DNA from 4 places in the Saccharopolyspora cebuensis genome. Region 2 is predicted to be linked to each of the others. Evidence: riboswitches for the same ligand, from Rfam matches in the RefSeq annotation. Region 2 holds a riboswitch; each other region holds the start of a gene.

The links. A riboswitch is a leader RNA that binds a small molecule or an ion and turns the genes downstream of it on or off. The one in region 2 is predicted to bind cobalamin.
Region 1: linked by a shared signal. The riboswitch ahead of ABD976_RS17395 (ribonucleoside-diphosphate reductase subunit alpha) and the one ahead of ABD976_RS00745 (precorrin-8X methylmutase) in region 2 are both predicted to bind cobalamin.
Region 3: linked by a shared signal. The riboswitch ahead of ABD976_RS19500 (ABC transporter substrate-binding protein) and the one ahead of ABD976_RS00745 (precorrin-8X methylmutase) in region 2 are both predicted to bind cobalamin.
Region 4: linked by a shared signal. The riboswitch ahead of metE (5-methyltetrahydropteroyltriglutamate--homocysteine S-methyltransferase) and the one ahead of ABD976_RS00745 (precorrin-8X methylmutase) in region 2 are both predicted to bind cobalamin.

The regions. Positions count from the first base shown of each region.
Region 1 is NZ_BAABII010000012.1:2,775-4,966, reverse strand. It holds gene ABD976_RS17400 (glycoside hydrolase family 3 protein) at 1-887, opposite strand, end outside; cobalamin riboswitch at 1,008-1,198, shown strand; gene ABD976_RS17395 (ribonucleoside-diphosphate reductase subunit alpha) at 1,304-2,192, shown strand, end outside.
Region 2 is NZ_BAABII010000001.1:164,910-167,101, reverse strand. It holds gene ABD976_RS00750 (response regulator transcription factor) at 1-503, shown strand, start outside; cobalamin riboswitch at 681-804, shown strand; gene ABD976_RS00745 (precorrin-8X methylmutase) at 976-1,599, shown strand; gene ABD976_RS00740 (sirohydrochlorin chelatase) at 1,596-2,192, shown strand, end outside.
Region 3 is NZ_BAABII010000013.1:85,931-88,122, forward strand. It holds gene ABD976_RS19500 (ABC transporter substrate-binding protein) at 1-915, opposite strand, end outside; cobalamin riboswitch at 975-1,158, opposite strand; gene ABD976_RS19505 (DUF3153 domain-containing protein) at 1,195-1,878, opposite strand; gene ABD976_RS19510 (DUF885 domain-containing protein) at 1,980-2,192, shown strand, end outside.
Region 4 is NZ_BAABII010000009.1:65,805-67,996, reverse strand. It holds gene ABD976_RS14355 (arylamine N-acetyltransferase family protein) at 1-177, shown strand, start outside; cobalamin riboswitch at 439-683, shown strand; gene metE (5-methyltetrahydropteroyltriglutamate--homocysteine S-methyltransferase) at 815-2,192, shown strand, end outside.

The DNA.
Region 1 (2,192 bases), on a different contig from region 2:
CCGGGTTCCGGGCGCTCCGGACCGAGCGCCCCGGTGCGGGCGGCCAGCCGCAGCAGCCGCAGCACCTTGTCGTCGAGCACGGATTCCGGCACCCGGTTGCCCTCCACCGCGGCGCCCAGCTCCCGCCACGGCCCACCCGGCCCGGGCATGGCCAGGTCCAGCCCGCCCAGCGCCGCGGCCTCCACCGAGCGGGTGGCGAACCAGTCCGACACCACCGCGCCGTCCCAGTCCCACTCGCCCTTGAGCACGTCGTTGAGCAGCCAGGAGTTCTCGGTCATGGACCGGCCGAGGACCGAGTTGCAGGCGGCCATCAGCGCCCACGGCCCGGCTTCGGCGATGATCCGCTCGAACGGGGCGAGGTAGACGTCCCGCAGCGTCCGCTCGTCCACCCGCACGTCGTAGGACAGCCGTTCGGTCTCGCTGTCGTTGGCCGCGAAGTGCTTCGGCGTGGCGGCCACGTCGCGGGACTGGACGCCCGCGACGACCTCGGCGCCCATCGCGGCGACCAGCAGCGGGTCCTCGGAGAAGTTCTCGAAGTGCCTGCCCGAGAACGGGGTGCGGTGCAGGTTGACGGTCGGTGCGAGCACCACGTGCACGCCGCGCCTGCGGGCCTCGTCGCCGAGCAGCCCGCCCGCGGTGCGCGCCGCCGCCCGGTCCCAGGTGGCGGCCAGCGCCGAGGCCACCGGCAGCAGCAGCGAGGCATCGCGCTCGTCGAAGGTGGGGCCGCGCACGCCGTGCGGACCGTCGGAGAGCACCAAGGGACGCAGCCCGATCTCCGGGAGCGGGTGCAGCGTCCACAGGTCCGCCCCGGTCAGCAACCGGACCTTGTCCGCGACGCTGAGCTGGGCGAGCAGCCTGCGCAATTCGGCCTCGTCGACGGCCCCCATGCCGGGATCCCCCTCTCCCCGTGGTCCGCCCCGCCAGTCTCGGCGACCGGTCCGGGCGTGTCGACCGGAAGCCCGACACACCGGTATGTGGCCATCCGAAAGAGGAGCTGACCCAAGATGTAGTGTGTGGCCGCTGGTGGTCCACCGGAGCGATCCGGTGGCGAAGAGGGAACCCGGTGCGAGTCCGGGACTGCCCCGCAGCGGTGAACGGGAACGACCGTCGTATCCGGCACTGGGCTCGTCGAGCCTGGGAAGCCACGACCAGTAGGCCGCCCGTGAGTCCGAAGACCTGCCACCGGTGGCACGCCGCGCGCGTGCCTGTCCGGGACCTCGAGGGCGGGTCCACGCGGACGACCGCCCCGCGGTCTCCCCGTGCGCCGTCGTGGTCCACCGAGCTCGCGAGGGAGAGAGCCCAAGTGACCGCAACACTCGCCACCCCGACCTGGACCCGGGTGTCCACCGTGGTCCAGCAGGCGTGCGACGGCCTGACCGGGGTATCGGCCGACGCCGTGCTGGCCGAGGTCCAGCGCACCATCTACGACGGCATCAGCGGTGACGAACTCGCGCTGGCGCAGATCATGGCCGCGCGCACCCTGGTCGAAGTCGAACCGAACTACTTCGCGGTCACCGCCCGGCTGCTGCTGGACAAGCTGCGCCGCGAGGTGCTGAGCCTGTTGGCCGGACAGCCGCGGGAAGCCGACCAGGTCGAAATGCGCGACCAGTACCCGGGCTACTTCGCCGACTACGTGCGCTTCGGCGTCGACGCCGGTCAGCTCGCCCCGGAACTGGCCTCGTTCGACCTGGACCGGCTCGGCCGCGCCCTGCTGCCCGACCGCGACCTCGCCTTCGGGTTCCTCGGCCTGCAGACCCTCTACGACCGCTACTTCCTGCACGTCGGCGGCACCCGCTACGAGCTGCCGCAGGCGTTCTTCATGCGGGTCGCGATGGGCCTGGCGCTGCGCGAGGACGACCGCGAGGCGCGCGCGATCGAGTTCTACGAGCTGCTGTCCTCGATGGACTTCATGTGCTCGACGCCGACCCTGTTCAACGCCGGGACCACCCGCCCGCAGCTCTCGTCGTGCTTCCTGACCACGGTGGACGACGACCTCGCCGCGATCTTCCACTCGATCAGCAACAACGCCCTGCTGTCGAAGTACGCGGGCGGGCTCGGCAACGACTGGACGCCGGTGCGCGGCATCGGCGCGCACATCCGCGGCACCAACGGCAACTCGCAGGGCGTGGTGCCGTTCCTCAAGATCGCCAACGACACCGCGGTCGCGGTCAACCAGGGCGGCAAGCGCAAGG
Region 2 (2,192 bases):
CCGACGTCGCCGTCGTCGACGTCCGGCTGCCGCCCACCAAGACCGACGAAGGGCTGCAGGCCGCGCTGGTCGCCCGCCGCGCGATCCCCGGCCTGCCGGTGCTCGTGCTCTCCCAGCACGTCGAGCAGCTCTACGCCCGCGAGCTCCTCGCCGACGGCGCGGGCGCTGTCGGCTACCTGCTCAAGGAACGGGTGTTCAACGCCGAGCAGTTCGTCGACGCGGTCCGCCGGGTCGCCGCGGGCGGCACGGCGATGGACCCGGAGGTCATCTCCGCCCTGGTCGCCCGCCGCGCCACCCCGCTCCAGGACCTCACCGACCGGGAGCGCGGCGTCCTGGCCCTGATGGCGGAGGGCTGCTCCAACGCCGCCATCGCGCAGCGCCTCGTGGTGAGCGAGGGGGCGGTGGGCAAGTACATCGCGAGCATCTTCGGCAAGCTCGGGCTCGCGCAGGAACCGGAGACCAACAGGAGGGTCCTGGCGGTCCTGGAATACCTCAAGCGCTGACCCCGCGACCCCGCCGAGCCCTGGTGAGGGGCACCTTCATCCGACATAGCCGGATGAAGGTGCCCCTCACTCAGCACCCTTCCGGGTGAGGTGGGCGTCCTCGGGCCGGGTGCGTGATCGAATTCACGGGGTTTGACCTGGGGTGCTCGGCAGGTCAGGATACGTCGGCTGGCAGTGCAGGAACCCGGTGCGAATCCGGGGCGGTCCCGCCACTGTGACCGGGGAGCGGACCCCACCGATGGCCACGGCCGCGAGGCTGGAAGGCCGGGGACACCGCGTCGATCCGGGAGTCAGGACACTGCGCGCCGGCCCCGCGTCGCGCCGCGGCGCGCGGACACCCCACCCCGGGCGGGAGAACCCAGGAGGTCGGGCTCCCATGCGGGATGCCGGAACGCGGTCGCCGACGGCGGCCCGCGGGCTCCGCTGCGGACGTCGCTCCCCGTCCGGCCGGAGTCGAGGAGCCGGAGCGAGCATGACCACGTTCGACCCGCCACCGCGGCGGGTGCACCCGATCGAGATCGAGTCGTACCGGATCATGCGGGAGCGCGCCGATTTCGGGCACTTCGCCCCGCTGAGCCGCGCCGTGGTGGAGCGCGTCGTGCACACCACGGCGGACCCGAGCTGGACCGGCGAGGTGGTCACCACCGAGGCCGCGGTGCGCGCCGGGCGGCGGGCGCTGCTCGACGGCGCCGCGCTGATCACCGACGTGCGCATGGTGGCGGTGGGCATCACGTCCCGGGAACCGCTGGTCGCGCTGGACCTGCCCGGGGTCGCCGCCGAGGACGGGCTCACCCGGTCGGCCGCGGGCATCCGGGCCGCCGCCGAACGCCATCCCGACGGCGCGGTGTGGGCGATCGGCAACGCCCCGACCGCGCTGGCCGAACTTCTGCGGCTCGCCGAGGCGGGCGCGGTGCGACCCGCGCTCGTCGTCGGCGTGCCGGTGGGCTTCGTCGGCGCCGTGGCCGCCAAGGCGGCGTTGCGGCGCAGCGGACTCCCCGGGGTGAGCACGCTGACCGAACGCGGTGGCGCGGCGATCGCCGCCGCCGCCGTCAACGCCCTGCTGTACTGGCGGGAGAACCAGGAGGAGGACCGGTGACCGCACCGCAGCCGCTGCTGATCGTGGGCCACGGGACGGTGGACGACGGCGGGGTCGAGGAGTTCCGCGCGTTCATCGACCGGGTGCGCGGCCGGATGGCCCCCGCCGGGATCGACGTCGCGGGCGGCTTCATCGAGCTGTCCGCACCCGCCGTCACCGAGGCGTGGGGCGAGCTCGCCGCGCGCGGCCACCGCACCATGGCGGCGGTTCCGCTGGTGCTGGTCGCCGCCGGGCACGGCAAGGGCGACATCCCCGCCGCTCTGGAGCGGGAGGTCCGCCGCCACCCGGGCACGTCGTTCGCGTTCGGCCGCCCGATGGGCCCGCACCCGGTGCTGCTGGACCTGCTGGCCGAGCGGATCGCCGCGGTGGTGCCGCGCGAGGAGTGGGCGGACACGGCCGTGGTGCTGGTCGGCCGGGGCTCCACCGACCCGGACGCCAACGCCGAGGTGTGCAAGGTCTCCCGGCTCTTGCAGGAGACCTGCGGTTTCGACACGGTCGAGACCGCGTTCGTCTCGCTGGCACCGCCGGACGTCGCGGCCGGGCTGGAACGGGCCCGCCGCCTCGGCGCGCGGAAGGTCGTGGTGGCGCCCTAC
Region 3 (2,192 bases), on a different contig from region 2:
GGTCATCGGCAGCCAGCGCTGCTCGCGCACCGCCGGGAGCCGGGAGACGGCCGGGTCGCCGCGCAGGAAGTCGACCTTGGCCCGCAACGAGTCGCCCTCGCCGTCGCGGGTCAGATCACCGAGCACCAGCAGCGAGGGGTTGCGGGCCAGGATGTCCTCCCAGCCGATCTGCGGCCACATCGAGCGCTGGTCGGCGTAGGTGCCGCGGACCCCGAGGGTGCGCGCCATGATCGCCGGGGCACCGGTGCCGCCCGCCACGTACGGGGTTTCGGTGCGGGCGAACCAGAACAGCACGGAGGTCTCCGGCGGCAGGTCCAGCCCCGCCACCTTCCGCTGCGCCGCCGACACCCGGTCGCGCAGGTCCGCGATCAGCGCCTCGCCGCGCTCGGGCACCCCGAACAGCGTCGCGATCTCCCGCACCTCGCGGTAGATGTCCTCCAGCACCACCGGTTCGCCCAGCGGCGCCTCCTCCGGCAGGCAGTTGCTCGGCGACAGGTAGGTCGGCACGCCGAGCTGCCCGAAGCGCTCCCGCGAGGCGACCCGCTCATCGGTGAAGACGGCCTGGTAGGCGCCCAGCACGATGTCCGGTTCGGTGCTCAGCACGGTCTCGAACGACGGGGCGTTGTCGGCCAGCCTCGGCACCCGCGCGTTGGCTTCGGCCAGGTCCGGGTCCACCGGGTCGGTCCAGGTCGCGGTGCCGACCATCCGGTCCTGCAGGCCCAGCGACAGCATGATCTCGGTGGTGCTCTGGTTCAGGCTCACCGCGCGCTGCGGCGGTTGCTCGACCACGACCTCCCGGTCGCAGTTGGGCACGGACACGGCGCCGGGTGCCGGTGCTCCGGCCTCGGGTGCGGCGCAACTGGTGAGGGCGAGGGTGGCGAGGCTGGTCAGGACCACCGCGCGGCGGGTGCGCAAGACTACCGTCCTTCGCTCGGGGCTCGGTCGCGAAGCCCGGGTGCGAGCCGGGAAGCGGTGTGCGTCCCGGCGAGCCAGCAGGTCTTCGGGCTCGGGCTCGTACGGGCGAGGAGCCTTCCCGGGCCTGGTGGCCCAGTGGCACGTGTCCTCGCCCAGCACCCCTACCGCTGCGCGTCAGCTCCGGCTTCCGACCGGATTCCCCGTCCCGCTCCCGCGGGCACGACTGGCTCGCGCCTCACCCTAAGGGGTCCGGTCCGGGTGGCCTTGCGGGGTGCGCGCTCAGGCTTCCTCGGCCGCGCGCGCCCGCAGGTGGGTGGTCAGCGCCAGCGCGGCGACGACCAGCGCCACCAGGAAGGTCGTGCCGGTCAGCAGCGCCGCCCAGCCGACCCAGCCGCCGCCGGTCGCGCTGGCGTACTGGAAGGTCGCCGCGAGCCTGGTCACCTCGCCCGGTTCCAGCTCCCAGGTGACCGTGCCCGCGCTCTCCTCGCCGTTGGTGCTGGTGATCTCGCCCGGCGCGCTGACCTTGACCTCGACCGACGAGTCGGTGTTGGCCAGCGGGGTGAGGTCGGCCGAGGCCTCCAGGATCACCAGCGAGCCGCTGCGGGAGAGCTGGAACTGGTAGCGCGAGTCGTCCGGGGTGAGCGACTGGCTCAGCCGGGTCACCTCGTCGAAGCTCAGGCCGCGGAACGACAGGTGCGAGCCGACCCGGTCGCCCTGCGCGTAAGGCGTGATCCGCACCTGGTCGGCCAGGTCCTCGGGCGGGGTCAACTGGAACGGGACCTTCCCGTCGGCGGTCTGCGTGGTGATCACCAGCTCACCCGCGACGGCGTCCTCGCCGTCGATCGTGAGCGCCGCGTTCACGTGCAGGCAGCCGCTGGTGACCATCCCGACGAGCACCAGCAGCAGACCCAGCACCGCACCGCGGGCGGGGCCCGTTCGACGACCGCTCGTTGTCCGCTCCACCTGCCGAATCGTCGCACCGGCTGCGGGTTTTCGCCGGGTGCACGACCGCGCCGGAGGAATCCGGATGAGGCTCCGGCGGGCGACGACTAGCGTGGGCGGGCATGGCGACTGATCAGCAGGGCGTGCACGAGATCAGCGACCGGTTCGTCGACGAGCTGGCCGCGCTCGACCCCATTTCCGGCACCTTCCTCGGGCTGCCGGGTCACGACGAGGACATGACGGACTACTCGCCGGAGGGCCACCGGGCCCGGGCGGAGGCGGCGCGGCGCGCGGTCGCGGCGGCGCGCGAGGCCGTGCCCGCCGACGACGCCGAA
Region 4 (2,192 bases), on a different contig from region 2:
ACCTGCTCGCTGCGCACCGGCGCGGGCCGGGTCACCCTCAGCGGAACGCGACTGGTCCGCACCGAGCACGGCGAGCGCACCGAGCGGACCCTCACCGAGGACGAGGCGCTGGCGACCTACCGCGAGGTGTTCGGGATGCCCCTCGACCGGCTCCCCGCCGACCCGGCGCAGCGCTGAGCGGACGCCCACTGCGGAGGGTCCCGTCCCCGGTGGACCGACGTGGCGGGCGTCCGCGCGAGGCGCCGGCCGCGGTGCTCGGTGACGCCGCGCGCCACCGGACCGTCCGGCTCGACGGCGGGCGGGCGCCCGCGCGACGGTGTGTCCGGGATCTCACCGCGGTGGCGCGGCGGGTCGAAAGGCGACGTCAACGGGCGCCGCGCCCGGTGCGCGGGGACCCTCGTGGCGGCGGGCGCCCTTGCCAACGCGAGGTCGGCGGCTAGCCTGATCCGTGCTGGTGGTTCGGCCGCCCCCACCCGACCGGGCGGGAGCGGCCGAGGCAAGAGGGAACCCGGTGCGAATCCGGGACTGCCCCGCAGCGGTGAACGGGAACCAACGCCGTCCCCGGTCCACGACCGGGATCAGCACTGGGCCACCAGGCCCGGGAAGCGACGGCCAGTAGGAATCCCCGGCGACGCCGGGAAGCGCCCGTGAGTCCGAAGACCTGCCACCGGTGCGCGCGCCGGAGCGGTGCGCGCTGTTCGAGGCCCCGCGGGAGGGCCTGCCGGACGACGCCCGCGCGGCAGCTCGTCGCGCCGTCGCGCCCTGCGCTCTCCCGGTCTCGGACCCCTGTCGTCGAGCTCGCGAGGAGAGAGCGTTGACAACCACGATCGGTTCCACCGTGCTGGGCTACCCCCGGATCGGCCCCGACCGGGAGCTCAAACGAGCCCTGGAGCGCTACTGGGCCGGGCGGATCGGCGAGCCGGAACTCCGGGAGGTCGCCCGCGGTCTGCGGGTGGACACGTGGCGCTCGCTGCACGAGGCCGGACTGGATTCGGTGCCGGGCAACACGTTCTCGTACTACGACCAGGTGCTCGACACCGCGGTCGTCTTCGGTGCGGTGCCCGAACGGTTCACCGCGCTCGGGCTGAGCCCGCTGGACACCTACTTCGCGATGGCGCGCGGGGTGGAGTCCACGCCGCCGCTGGAGATGACCAAGTGGTTCGACACCAACTACCACTACCTCGTCCCGGAAATCGGCCCGGACACGCGGTTCTCGCTGTCCGATCAGTCCCCTGTGGACCAGTACCAGGAAGCCCTGGAAGCGGGCGTGACCACCCGCCCGGTGCTGGTCGGGCCGCTGACCTTCCTGCTGCTGTCCAAATCGGACGACCAGGCGCCGGAGTCGTTCCGCCCGCTGGACCGGCTCGACGACCTGCTGACCGCCTACGCCGAGCTGCTCGGTGAGCTGCACCGCGCGGGCGCGGAGTGGGTGCAGCTCGACGAGCCCGCGTTCGCCGCCGACCGCTCCCCCGCCGAGCTGGCCGCGCTGCGCGCCGCCTACCGGCGCCTGGGCGAGCTGACCGAGCGGCCGAAGATCCTGGCGGCCGGCTACTTCGGCGATCTGGGCGAGGCGCTCGGCGAGCTGGCCGCCACCCCGGTCGAGGCGCTGGCGGTGGACCTGGTCGCCGGGCGGTCGGCGCTGGACCGGCTCCCGTCGGTGCGCGGCCTGGCGGACAAGGCGCTGGTCGCCGGACTGGTCGACGGGCGCAACGTCTGGCGCACCGACCTGGACGGCGCGCTGTCCACCGCCGCGACCCTGCTGGGCCTGGCGGGCGAGGTCGCGGTCGGCACGTCCTGCTCGCTGCTGCACGTGCCCTACGACGTCGAGGCCGAGACCGCCGTGGACGCGCGGGTGGCGTCCTGGCTGGCCTTCGCGCGGCAGAAGGTCGACGAGGTCGTGGTCCTCGGCCGGGCGCTGCGCGACGGGCGCGAGGCGGTGGCCGACGAGCTCACCGCCGCCCGGCGCGCGGTCGCCGACCGGGCCGGAGCCGACTCGGTGCGCGACAACCGGGTCCGGGCCCGGCTGGACTCGCTGCGCCCGGAGCACGCGCGGCGCGGTGACTACGCCGGGCGGCAGGCGGCCCAGCAGCGGTCGTTGCGGTTGCCGCCGCTGCCGAGCACCACGATCGGTTCCTTCCCGCAGACCACCGACGTCCGCAAGGCGCGCGCGGCGCTGCGCGCCGGGCGCATCG